Regions from separate parts of the Ligilactobacillus sp. RTP31139st1_D10_RTP31139_211217 genome, predicted to be linked through region 1. Evidence: a T-box and tRNA genes for the amino acid it is inferred to sense, from the RefSeq annotation. Region 1 holds a T-box; the other holds one or more tRNA genes.

What was found. The T-box of region 1 lies ahead of tyrS (tyrosine--tRNA ligase). A T-box ahead of a tRNA ligase gene usually reads a tRNA of that ligase, here a tRNA-Tyr.
Region 2: it has a tRNA-Tyr gene. The T-box ahead of tyrS (tyrosine--tRNA ligase) is inferred to sense a tRNA for this amino acid. The anticodon was not compared.

Annotation. Positions count from the first base shown of each region.
Region 1 covers NZ_JBCOAR010000007.1:418-7,824, reverse strand. The annotation lists partial or broken gene ABT996_RS05410 (sugar O-acetyltransferase) at 1-30, shown strand, start outside; gene ABT996_RS05405 (exonuclease SbcCD subunit D) at 201-1,313, shown strand; gene ABT996_RS05400 (AAA family ATPase) at 1,316-4,411, shown strand; gene ABT996_RS05395 (metal-dependent hydrolase) at 4,431-5,018, shown strand; gene ABT996_RS05390 (Fur family transcriptional regulator) at 5,137-5,583, shown strand; T-box leader at 5,636-5,827, shown strand; gene tyrS (tyrosine--tRNA ligase) at 5,870-7,126, shown strand.
Region 2 covers NZ_JBCOAR010000015.1:36,943-43,020, forward strand. The annotation lists gene ABT996_RS08800 (nucleoside hydrolase) at 1-724, shown strand, start outside; gene ABT996_RS08805 (ECF transporter S component) at 717-1,271, shown strand; gene ABT996_RS08810 (GntR family transcriptional regulator) at 1,316-2,014, opposite strand; gene nagA (N-acetylglucosamine-6-phosphate deacetylase) at 2,039-3,175, opposite strand; gene proC (pyrroline-5-carboxylate reductase) at 3,250-4,050, opposite strand; tRNA gene ABT996_RS08825 (tRNA-Gln) at 4,117-4,188, opposite strand; tRNA gene ABT996_RS08830 (tRNA-Tyr) at 4,192-4,277, opposite strand; gene ABT996_RS08835 (peptide MFS transporter) at 4,470-5,939, opposite strand.

The DNA.
Region 1 (7,407 bases):
GAAGCCGATCGCAAATATTGGCAGGCCTAAAAAGATAAATATCTAGCTGCTAAAGAAAAATTTAATAGCTTAGATTAGCTTGATAGCAACTGAGTTTTCGAAGTTGAAGACTACAGTTGCTATTTTTGTAATAATAGCTTGGGAATTTCGTGGTATAATATTTTTAATAACGAACAAAAGTTTGATTTAGGGGGTAGACGATGAAATTTTTACATACGGCAGATTGGCATATCGGAAAACGACTTCACGAATATCCATTAGTCAAAGAGCAACAAGATGCTTTAGACCAGATCGCTCAGATCGCTCAAAAAGAGCAAGTCGATGCAGTAGTCGTCGCGGGTGATCTCTATGATCGCTCTTTACCTAGTGAAGAAGCAGTGACGTTAGTGAATCAAGCTTTAAAAAACTTGAATCTAAAAGCAGATCTTCCTTTACTAGCGATCAGTGGCAATCATGATTCCGCAGTCCGTTTGGCAACAGGACAAGAGTGGTTCAAGCAAACTAAACTATACTTGCATACTAAGCTAGCCGAAGCTTTTACCCCGATCGAATTTGCGGATACGCAATTTTTCTTATTACCGTATTTTGAACTTCAAGAAGCGCGTAACTATTTTGCCGATGAAAGTTTGAGTGATCTGACTTCAGCAATGAAATTGATCGTTGCAAAGTTGAAAACCAAATTTGATCCGACTAAAAAACAGGTCTTAGTGGCCCATTTTTTTGCGGCTGGCAGTTTACGGTCGGATTCCGAGACTAAGATCGAAGTGGGCGGACTTGATTCAGTACCGCCTGAACTATTCAGCGATTTTGATCATGTGGCGCTAGGTCATCTGCATGACAAGCGAGCATTGGATCTACCAACGGTCAAATACAGTGGGAGTTTGTTGAAATATTCGGTGGCTGAGGCTAATAGTCAAAAAGGTGTTTGGATCGTAGAGACGGAGCCTTTTTCGTGCAAATGGATCCCATTAGATCCGCTCAATGACATTCGGCGGTTGGAGGCCTCATACGCAGAATTGACGACAAAACTTTATCAGACTGTTGCAGAAGATGACTACGTGGCTATCGAATTGACCGATGAACATGAGATCATTGATGTGATGAATAAATTGCGCAAGTATTATCCGCGGATAGTTGAATTGAAGCGCAAGAAGCGTTTGGTCCACACTAAGCAAGCTGAAAAGATCGAAAGCAAGACCCCGTTGGAGTTATTTACTGATTTCTTTGTTCAAGCTACTGGTCAAGAGCCAACACAACTCCAACAAAAGTGGGCTAAAGAAAGTCTATTAGCCTTAAAAAAGGAAGGTGAGTAGGGATGCGACCATTAGAATTAAAACTCAAAAATTTTGGTCCTTATGTGGATGAGACTGTTGATTTTACCCGCTTCGAGCAGGCACCGTTGTTTTTGATCACGGGTAAGACAGGGAGTGGCAAAACAACGATCTTTGATGCGATGTGTTACGCCCTTTTCAATGAAACTTCGGGTAAAAAACGGCAAGCCTTCCAAATGCGCTCTGATTTTGCTAGCGATAAAGCCGAGACTAGTGTTGAATTTACCTTTGAGCATCAAGGCAAGATCTATTATATCAAGCGTCAGCCAAAACAAGTTTTAGCTGGGCGTGGTGGCAAGCCCGTTGAAAAAAAGGCCAAAGTCGAATTGATCTATCCAGGTCCGGATGAAGAAAAGTTGGCCATCCAAAAGATCCCTGAAGCCCGGCGCTTTATCGATGAGTTGTTACATTTGACGGCGGAACAATTTACCAAGGTCATTTTGTTGCCTCAAGGGGAATTTCGTAATTTTTTAGCAGCTGATAGTAAGGAAAAAGAAGAAGTCTTGCGCAATTTATTTGGCAGTGAATTATTTGAACGCTGGGCCGAACAGCTCAAGGCAAAATTTAAAGAGCAAAATGCAAGTTACCAACAAAAAGAACAGCAACTAACACTGAGGATGCAACAAGCTGACTTTACCAGTGAGACACAGATCCCTGAATTATGGCTCGAACAGATCAAAAGCTGGCTCGAACAAGTCAAGGCAGAATTATCGGAACAAGACAAAGCCTGGCAACAAGCTAAAAAAGAAACCGAGAGCTTGCAGCATGTTTTGAGTAAACAAGAAGAGCTTCAAAAAGACTTCGATCTACTGGCAAAGTTACAAGCTAAGCAGGCTGACCTGCTAGCTAAAGCCCCTAAACGTGAAGCTTTACGCCAGCAAATAGTTGCGTTGAAATGGGCATTGGAACACCGAACAAACTTTGAGCTATTGGAAAATAATAAGGCCACACTTGTTAAGACTGAAGCTGACATCCAAAAGACCGCACAAAAACAGGCAAAACTAAAAAAAGAACAGTTAAGTTCAGCTGCACAATTGGCAGAGTATGAAGCTAAGCGTAAAGAGATCGCAAATTATCAGTACCAGCATAAACAACTGGAGAATAATTTGCCCCTATACAAAGTTGTCAGTGAGCTTTTGGCCACGCAAGAAGAGGTCGAAGTTAGCCAGAATGCTTTGGCAGCTGAGATCCAAAAAATAACGACGATTTTAGAGAAAAAGCAAGCAAAAATAGCTGCTATCGAAGCAAAACAGCACGCGCTCACAGAATCGATCCAAGCCAAAGAAACGTTAAAGGCAAAATTAGAAAGGGTAAAGTATCAACAAGCAGAATTAGCCGAGCTTTTGGAAAAGCAAGCAGACTTAGATAAGCGCCAAACTAATATTGCAAACTTGCAAAATAAATTAGTTACTGAAACAACTATCAGCCAAGAAGCTCGGGCTAAGGCTCGAACTTTAGCTAATCAATTAGCGGATCACTATATTGCTGCAGCGGTCAAAAAACTGCAAGCAGGCAAGCCCTGTCCAGTCTGTGGGAGTTTAGACCATCCGGCTCCAGCTAAAGTCAGTGAAGTGGCTGGGATCGATGAAGAACAAGTCGAACAAGCTAAACAACAAGCACGTGAGCTGGAAGATAAAGTTACTGCTTTGCAGGCACGAATAGATGAGATCAACGCTGAAAATGTTGAACGGAAACGTGAATTTGAGACGAAAATGCAGGATTTTTTTGAAAAATATCCTGCTTTAGAGCAAAGCGAGTTAACTCATTTAGAAGTTGAACTGACCCAAACTAAACACGAATTGACCCAAGAGATAAGGGGACTCACAGATAAGGAAAAAGAAGCAGCGAGCTTGCAGGAACAAAAGACGACCCTAGAACAAAAGGTCGCTCAAGCCCAGACAAAGTTGACTGAGTTAAATGAACAAGCTCAAACTGCCCAACTTGAGAAGCAAAAATTGGTGACGCAATTGGCTGAAAAACAAGCTCAGTTGCCAGTAGAGTATCAGACTGAACAACAAGCTAAGGCACAGTTGAGAATTTGGCAACAGAAGATAGCTGAGTTTGAAACGCATTGGGCTGACTTGAATGCACATATAAAACAAACTGAGCAGTCATTAGTAGCAACTGAGGCCAAGCTAAATGAAGCCAAGCAACAAGCTCAAGAATTGCAACAAGTGATCGCTCAAAGACAAGCCGACTTAGAAGCGGCCTGTGCTGCCAAAGGGATGACGTTAGCAGAATTAAAAGAATTGTTATCCCAAAGTGCTCAGCTTGGACATTTAGAACAAACTTTAGCTGAGCAACAAAAAGAGCTAGATTCTATCGCTGGTCAGGTCGAGATCCTTTCAAAACAAGTAGCTGGTCAAAAACAGCCTGACTTGGAGCAAACTAACGAAGAATTATCGCAGGCAAAACAGGCGGAAGCTAAGTTACAGCAAACAGTCGCTGAGCTAGAGCATAAATATAGTTCCAATACTAAATGCTATCAACAGGTAAAGAAGCTCTTTGAACAACAGCAAGCTGAATTTACACAGTTAGGGCAGTTAAAGGAGCTCGTCGATGTTGTGACAGGTAAAGGTGAACAAAAATTGGGCTTTGAGCGCTACATTTTACAAACCTATCTCAAGGAAGTTTTAATAACGGCCAATGCGCGCCTAGCCCATTTGACTAATGGCCGCTATGAATTATGCTTAAATGAGGATACTGGGCGTGGAGCATCGAGTACGGGGTTAGAACTAGATATTTACGATGATAATGCGGGCAAAAGACGTAGCGTCCACACTCTTTCAGGCGGAGAAAGTTTCCTAGCAGCTTTAGCCTTAGCTTTGGCACTCGGAGAAGTTATCCAAAAGAAGAGCGGAGGGATCGAGATCGAAGCGTTATTTGTCGATGAAGGTTTTGGTTCGCTCGATCAAGAAGCTTTGCGAGTTGCTTTAGAAACTTTGCAAACGATCGAGGGGAAAAATCGCATGGTCGGGATAATCAGTCACGTTACCGAATTACAGGCGCAATTGCCATATCAATTACAAGTTGTTACTAAGGGTGAGCGAAGTACTTTGCGGTATGTGACGACAATTTAGTTAGATTTGAGGAAAAACGATGCAATATCGTACACATATAACAGTCTCACTGGCTGTAGGCTTGCCAATGCTAGCCGCAGTCGATCAAGTGACATTTATCAATACTGCGGCGTTAGTCTGTGGTAGTGTTTTACCAGATATCGACCATCCAAAGTCATTTATCGGTAAGCGGAGTCAAGTTGTTAGTAAAGTAGCCAATAAAACATTGGGCCATCGTGGAGCGACCCATTCATTAGTTGTTGCGGCAGGGGTCTATTTGTTGGCTTTATTTATTGCTAAAGCATATTTGGCGACCGCAGCGATGCACTTACCATTTTGGCTACTGATCGGCTATCTTTTGCATTTGATCGAAGATAGTTTCTCCAAAAATAGTATCCATTGGTTTTGGCCTTTTTCTAAATTCAAGAAAAGTGCGCGTAAACGCCTGTTTTATTATCGAACAGGGCATGTGAGTGAGTATTTGATCTTAGGCTTTGCGCTATGTCTTTTACTGATCGAATTGAACTTACTATGGTCCGGGCATTTAACAAGTTTATTTGATCATGGCTGGGCCGCGTCACTCAAACTATTGATAGCTAAGTTACAGCTTCTTCTTTTACCACATTGAAATACTAAATGTTTGACATGAAAAAGTATTTGATGATTTTTTTGAAAAAATAGCGTATCATCTAAGTGAGAAGTCAACAAGAAAGGACAGGCTATATATAATAGCGTGGGTGGAGCCAATGAAAGATCAAACATTATTAGTATCTTCAGCACAAAAGTTAAAGCAACACGGGATAAAATCAACACCACAACGCCAAGCGATCTTAGCATATCTGATGTGTTCAGATGAGCATCCATCGATCACGATGATCCATCAATATCTGCAAAAGCAAGATATCAAGGTGAGTTTGGCGACTGTATATAATACCCTCGAATTGTTGGCGAAGTCTGACCTAGTATCTGAAGTGGCTTTGGATAGTGCGGGACATGTGAGGTATGATTATTTCGCTAAGCCCCACTATCATTTGATCTGCTTAGAGTGTGGCAAGATCGAGGATATTTTTGATGACACTTACTTAGAATTGGAAAAACTGGCTCAGGCGCAAAGTGACTACGAGATCGTTAATAGTCGCTATGATGTGTATGGTATTTGCCCAGAATGTCAGCAAAAGAAGACTAACGCATAAATTTTCTGGAGTAAGTAGCCAGTTTTGTGCTATAATCAACCAAGATATTTTATTATTTGCGATGAAATAGATAGTAGCAGATCTCATCCCTATCACAGAGAGCCACTGATGCTGGAAGGTGGCATATATGATTTTTGCGAAGTACACTATGGAGCAACAACGGGTCATTCCGATATCGATGACAGAGTTGGTTACATTTATGTAGCAATCTGGGTGGTAACGCGGAAATTAATTCGTCCCTGATGATTTTTCATCGGGGACTTTTTTATTAAAAGGAGGATCTTAAATGGAAAATATTTTAGAAGAATTAAAATGGCGGGGCGCTGTCAACCAAGTTTCAGATGAAGCGGGTCTGGAAGAATTATTAGCTAAAAAATCGATCGGTGTTTACTGTGGGGTCGATCCGACTGGTGATAGTTTGCATATTGGGCACTTGATCCCATTTATGATGTTGAAACGATTCCAAATGGCTGGTCATCGTACGCATATCTTGATCGGTGGGGGGACTGGTTCGATCGGTGATCCATCGGGTAAGAAGTCAGAACGGACTTTACAAACAATGGAACAAGTTCACCACAATGAAGAAGCCTTGACCGGACAAATGAAGGCTCTTTTCGGTAAAGATAATATCACGATCGTTAATAACTATGATTGGTTAAAGGAGATCAGCTTATTAGATTTCTTGCGCGATTATGGTAAATTGTTCAATGTTAACACGATGTTGAACAAAGAAGTCGTTGCTAGCCGTTTAGAAGTAGGTATCTCTTATACTGAATTTACGTACCAGATCTTGCAAGCAATCGATTTCCATCATTTATTGAAGACAAAAGATGTGCAACTTCAGATCGGTGGGGCTGATCAATGGGGCAATATCACAGCTGGGATCGATCTGATCCACAAAATGGAAGGCTCAGATACTCAAGCATTTGCCTTGACGATCCCATTGATGTTGAAAGCTGACGGGACAAAATTTGGTAAAACAGCTGGTGGTGCAGTGTGGCTCGATGCAGAAAAAACAACACCATATGAATTCTATCAATTCTGGTTGAATCAAGACGATCGTGATGTTGTGAAATATTTGAAGTACTTTACTTTCTTGGATGAAGCTCAGATCGCAGAATTAGCGAAGAAACTTGAAGAACATCCAGAATTGCGTGAAGCTCAACGTCGCTTAGCCGAAGAAGTGACCGAATTTGTTCACGGAAAAGAAGCTGTTGTGCAGGCTGAACATATCTCTAAGGCCCTCTTCTCAGGTGAAGTGAAAGCTTTGACTGCAGCTGAGATCGAGCAAGGTTTTAAGAATATGCCAACAGTTGAGATCAGTTCTGAACCGGAAAATATCGTTGAATGGCTTGTTGACACAGGGATCGAAAAATCTAAGCGTCAAGCCCGTGAAGATGTAACCAATGGTGCGATCTATATCAACGGTGATCGTGTTCAAGATCTAGATGCGGTGATCGATCCAGCAGAAAACTTTGATGGAAAATTTGTGATCGCACGTCGGGGCAAGAAGCGTTATTTCTTGGCACGTGTAACTAAATAATTGTTAAAGGATCTGTAGACGGTTTGTCTGCAGATTTTTTTGAAAAAATTTTTTCACGGAAAATGTAAGTGTTTTACTGGGTAAAAAACTATTTTTTAGTTAAAGAGATACTGATTAATTGAGTAAAAAACGAACAATAATATTTAGTGATAATTTATGTTCGTTTTTTAAACGGTAGAAAGTGAAAGTTTATGCAAAAAAATTTAAAAGTAGGGTTGACGTTTAAGCCAAAAGTGAGTATAGTAGTTCTTGTCGTTGAGATGTGATCAAACATTTCAAAT
Region 2 (6,078 bases), on a different contig from region 1:
TGAAAGTAAGCTCCCCGAAGTCTCTCATCCGTATCATTTAGGGGCCAGTGATTTTATCAATCAAGCGCTCTACAACGAACCTGATTTAACGATCATCACTTTAGGTCCACTGACCAATATCGCACAAGCTCATCAAAAAGCGCCCGCAGCTTGGAAAAATTGTGGTCGTTTGGTTTCTATGGGTGGAAATTTCAAAAGTTTTGGTAATTGCTCACCAGTTGCTGAATATAACTACTGGTGCGATCCAGATGCAGCAGCCTACTGTTTTGATAACTTACCCTTAAAGATCGAAATGGTCGGACTCGATGTGACTCGTAAAATGTTATTTACCCCTAATATTTTGGAATTGATCCGCCAAACACGGCCTAAAGAAGCTGACTTCATTCAAAAAATAACCCGCTTTTATTTTGATTTTCATTGGCAATACGAAAAAGTTATCGGTTGCGTCATCAATGATCCGTTGGCTGTCGCCTATACACTTTGGCCCGAACTTTGCCAAGGCTTTGCAGCTCACACTAAGATCGCAACAACTGGGCTTGCACTGGGACAAAGTATCGTTGATGAAAAAAACTTTTGGCAAGCTCCAGCTAACAGCTTCGTATTGACTCAAGTAAATGCTTTAGCAGCTATGAAATTATTTTTAAGTCGTGCTTGTGGCTTAGATCCGGATATGTTGGAACAAACACTACCTCAGATCGCTGATTTGGAGGTGCCACATGCCTAAAAGAACAACTCCACGGTACCTCACCCTATGCGCCTTAGGGATCACTTTGAATATCATTGGAAGTAATTTGGCGCTGTTTTTACACCTGCCACTTTATCTCGACACGTTAGGGACTATGTTATGTGCCACCTTGCTCGGCCCAACTGCGGGTCTACTAGTTGGGGGCAGCACGGCATTATTAGTTGGAATGACGACTGATGTTTTTTCTCTATATTATTCACCGATCCAATTGCTGATCGGTCTGATAGTTGGGTTTATCTTCAAATATCGTACTCCCACTAAAATTTGGCAACTTTTTTTGGCCGCTCTCTTGATTTCTTTACCAGGAACTTTAGCTAGTACTGCGATCACCTATTTTTTATTTAATGGGATCACTAGCTCTGGTTCAAGCATGTTCGTTCAGATCCTAAGTGGAGCAGGCGTCCATCAAGCACTGGCGATCTTTTTGGTCCAGATCAGTACTGACTACTGCGACCGCTTGTTGACCCTTTATCTCATCTGGTTGCTTTATCGCAAATTACAACCGCGTTTTTCTTTTAAAGCCTAATAATAAATAGCGCCCCAAGTTCAAATGAGCTTGAGGCGCTTTTTTTATTTTTCTAGATAAAATTCAAACCGTTCACCAGCATACTGCGTACGAACGTATTCAAAAGGCCGACCATCACCTAATTTAGTGATCTGACGTAGGCGTAAGATCGCTGAACCACGTTTTAACTCGAGATACTCAGCGATTTTTTCGGAAGCCAACATCGAGCTGACCGTTTGTTGCGCATGGCCGATCGTCAAACCATTTTCTTGCAACGTACCATACAATGAATTGGTGATCTGCTTGCGTTGATAATTTTTGATCAGATCATACGGTAAAGTCGCCACTTCAAAACAGATCGGAACTTCATCGGCGTATCGGATCCGCTCCATCCGCAATACTTTTTGACCAGGCCCTAACTTTAAATGCTCACTTTCACTGAGCGAAGGGGCAGTCACCAAATAAGAGACCGTCTTACTGGAAGGCGTCTTGCCTTGCGCTTCCGTCAACGCCGTAAAACTCGTGACCCCAGACATCTTTTCTTGGACCTTTTTACGCGCTACATAAGTACCTGACCCGATCTGGCGCTCTAAGATCCCTTCTTCGACTAGAGTCTGGATCGCTTGGCGCAAGGTCATGCGACTGACACCAAACTGCACCGCTAGATCACGCTCTGATGGGATCCGATCACCGACCGCCCAGCGATTTGCTTCGATCTCCTGTTTGATTTTATTGTGGATCTGAATGTAAATTGGTGAACCCATGACTACCACCTTCCATATTTAGGGTTATTTTTTGAATCGACGTCCAAAACTATAGGTCTCGACTAGATCAAGTTCATGGTCAAAGACGTTAAAATCAGCATCTTTACCCACTGCTAACACACCTTTTTGCGTCAAGCCAAATTCTTTAGCTTGATTTAAGGAAGTCATCTTGATCGCGTCTTCTAGTGAACAACCGGTAAACTTCATAATATTTACAAAAGCGTCTTTATATTGTAAAACACTTCCGGCTAAATTACCACTCTCAAGGCGAGCTTGTTTGTCTTTGACGATAACTTTTTGGCCACCTAATTCAGAGACTCCTTCCGGCATGCCCTTAGCCCGCATCGAATCAGTCACTAACTCGATCTTATCTGGTCCCTTCAATTCATAGGCTAATTTGATCATATCAGGACACACATGGAAGCCATCAGCGATCAATTCACAATAGATGTTATCTTCCAGCAAAGCATGGCCCGTCACACCTGGCTCACGATGTTTAAATTCGCGTTGGGCATTATACAAATGCGTCACGTGACTGGCACGGGAATGTTTCATCTGTTCACGCGTCGCATTACTATGCCCGACAGAAGGCACGATCCCATGTTCAAGACAGTATTGCTCAAATTCAGGCGAAGTTTCATGCTCAGGTGCATAAGTCACCAATTTGATCATATTACCGGATAATTCGTTCCAATGATCGAATAATTTTGTATCTGGAGCTTGAATGTATTCTTCTGGTTGTGCCCCCTTGAAGACTGGTGAGATAAAAGGCCCTTCCAGGTGGATACCTTGGATAACTGGATTCTTAGCTGCAGCTTCTTTGATCGCTGTCATCGCATGCGCAATATTTTCCGGTGATTGGGTCATCGTTGTTGGAAAATAAGTCGTAACACCTTCATAGACCATGTCATCGACCATTTCACTCAACTCTTGGTCATTCCCATCCATGGCATCAAAATTATAGCCACCGTGACTATGCACATCGATAAAGCCCGGTACGATGATCTTACCATCGACATCGATCACCTCTTGATCAGCTGGTGAAACTCGATATTCACTCATTGGACCGATCGCTTCGATCTGCTTATCAAATCGAATATAGGCGTCATCTATCTTATCTTCTCCTGTATAAACAACAGCATGCTTGATAACTTTGCTCATAATTGAACCCGCTTTCTTATTTTAATTACACCTTAATAGTAATAGGTATAGACCAAAATTACAAGCACAAACGCTTATTTTCCTTGATCTTTATTGATCGTCGCATCCATGCCCTTGATCACAGCCGTCATAAAGCCAGCTTCTTCCATGGCAAGCAAGCCGGCGATCGTCGTTCCACCAGGGGAACAAACATCATCGACTAATTGCATCGGTGTCTTTTGATCAGCTAAAACTTTTTGCGCACTCCCTAAAACAGCTTGGGCCGCGATCTTAGTTGCTTGCTCTTTTTTCAAACCGTATTTGACCCCAGCGCGCGACATCGCATCGATAAAGAAATAAACATAGGCCGGTGAACTACCCGCTAAAGCGACAAAGGTACTAAAATCTTTTTCGGGTAAGATCTCAGTTTGACCGATCATTTCAAAGAGTCCTTTGACACGCGCAAAATTAGTCTCTGTCACAGCAGGACTTGCATTCAAAGCCGTCATTCCAGCCGCGATCTCTGCATTGACATTTGGCATGATACGGATGATCTCTAAGTCTTCAGGTGTCAGCTCTAACAAATCAGCGATCTCTGCGATAGATACACCTGTTACCATCGAAACGATGACTGGCTTTTTTTCTTGTACCGTCGTTTTGATCTCGTGTAAGACCTCAGCTAACACGATCGGCTTGACCGCTAAGAAAATAATGTCTGCTGTTGAAACGACTTCAGTATTGCTAGCACACGCATGTAGTCCATGTTCTTTAGCATATGGTTCATAACTTGCTTTGCGAGCACTGTGCAAGTAGATCTCTGCTTTTTGCCCTTGACTTAACCAACCATTGATAATTGCCCGTGCCATATTTCCAGCACCGATAAATCCTAATTTCATTTGCTCACCTGCTTTTTTAAATTAAAAAAAAGGTCACGACCTAAGTAAGTCGTGACCTATCAGTCATTGGGCTAGCTGGATTCGAACCAGCGCATGACGGTACCAAAAACCGTTGCCTTACCGCTTGGCTATAGCCCAATATGGTGGAAGGGAGTGGATTCGAACCACCGAACCCGAAGGAGCGGATTTACAGTCCGCCGCGTTTAGCCAGACTTCGCTACCCTTCCGTATTCCATATCTCATATCAGATGACTTAACGCATCCGACTTAATTATAATACCCTGTTTGGGATCAAAATGCAACACTTTTTGAAAACTTTTTTAAATAATTTTTTTCTGACCCTTTTTAAAGCTTTAAACTAATTCCCAAATAAAAAAACTGTACCGCTGATCTGAAGTGATCTGCGATACAGTCAAATGTTAATTAACGTTTTCCATTAGTTTTTTGATACGTGGTGTTAAGACTAAAAGTAATCCACCAAAGACTACGGTCACGATCCCGATCGTTCCAAAGTAAACTACTTCAGTTCCTTCATTGTAGAGACGTACGATCTGTGCATTGAAGGCTTGGGCCACCGCATCACCTAAGAACCAAATACTCATCATTTGAGCTTGGAAAGCTTTAGGGGCTAATTTAGTCGTCACGGAAAGGCCGATCGGTGAGATCAACATTTCCCCGATGATAACTAACGCCCAGCTCATGATCAACCATAATGGGCTGACCTTAGCGTCTGTTCCAAATAAAAGACCTGGTAACATCATCCAGATAAAGGAAGCTCCGGCAAAGAACAGACCAAAGGAGAACTTCGTTGGTGATGATGGTTGTTTCTTCCCTAACTTAGTCCATAATTTTGCAAAGAATGGAACATATAACATGATAAAAAGTGGGTTCATACTTTGGAACCAACTTGATGGGAAGTTAAAGCCAAATAATGATAGACGTGTTTGTTCGTTGGCAAATAATGCTAACACAACTGAGCCTTGTTCTTCGATCGACCAGAAAAGCACAGAAGCGATGAACAATGGAATATAGGCTAACACACGTGAACGTTCAACTTTATCGATCTTGTTACTTGCCAAGATCTTAACGAAGTAATAAACCGGAATACATACCGCAAAGATCGTCAATAAGTTGATGATGTTCATGATCGTAAACATATTGAAGAGCAACATCAAAGTAATGATCAAGGCAACTAAGACAGTCCAAACGGCAGTCTTTTTACCCAAACTCTTCAATTCATCTGGTTCAAGTGGATCAGTTGGATATAAGCTTTCTTTAGAAAGATACTTCCGGCCATCGATCGAGTATTGGATCAAACCAAAGAACATCCCGATCGCTGCCAATGAAAAACCAAGGTGGAAGTTGACTTGTTGTCCCAACCAGCCAACTGTCAGTGGTGCAATGAAAGCCCCCATGTTGATCCCAAAGACAAAGATACTAAAACCTGAATCTCGTCTTGTATCTTCAGGAGCATATAAGCCACCGACCATTTCGGAAACATTTGGTTTAAGTAGCCCCGTCCCGATCACGATCAAAGCGATCGATAAGAAAAGAGCCATTCTGCCAAATGGAGTCGCTAAGACGATATGCCCTAACATGATCAAGACCCCACCGACAAAGACCGTTTTCCGACTACCCCAGATACGGTCACTGACAAAGCCACCGATCACACTGGATAAGTAAACAAGCGAACCATAGATCGACATAATTGAAGCTGCTGTCGTCTTATCAAAACCAAGACCGCCTTGTGAGACGGAATAATACATATAGTAAAGTAAGATGGCACGCATACCATAGTAACTAAATCTTTCCCACATTTCTGTGAAAAAGAGCGTTGATAAACCGCGTGGATGCCCTAGAAACGTGGGCTCCTGTGTTTTATCTGTCATTTAAATTCCTCCAAACAGTGCCAAAAGACATCAATTGTTCGTTACACAATTACAATACATTGAACAAATAATAAGAAAAATGCAATGTATAACAGTACTATTATAAGTTTCAAAAAATGATACGTCAAATCAATATTAG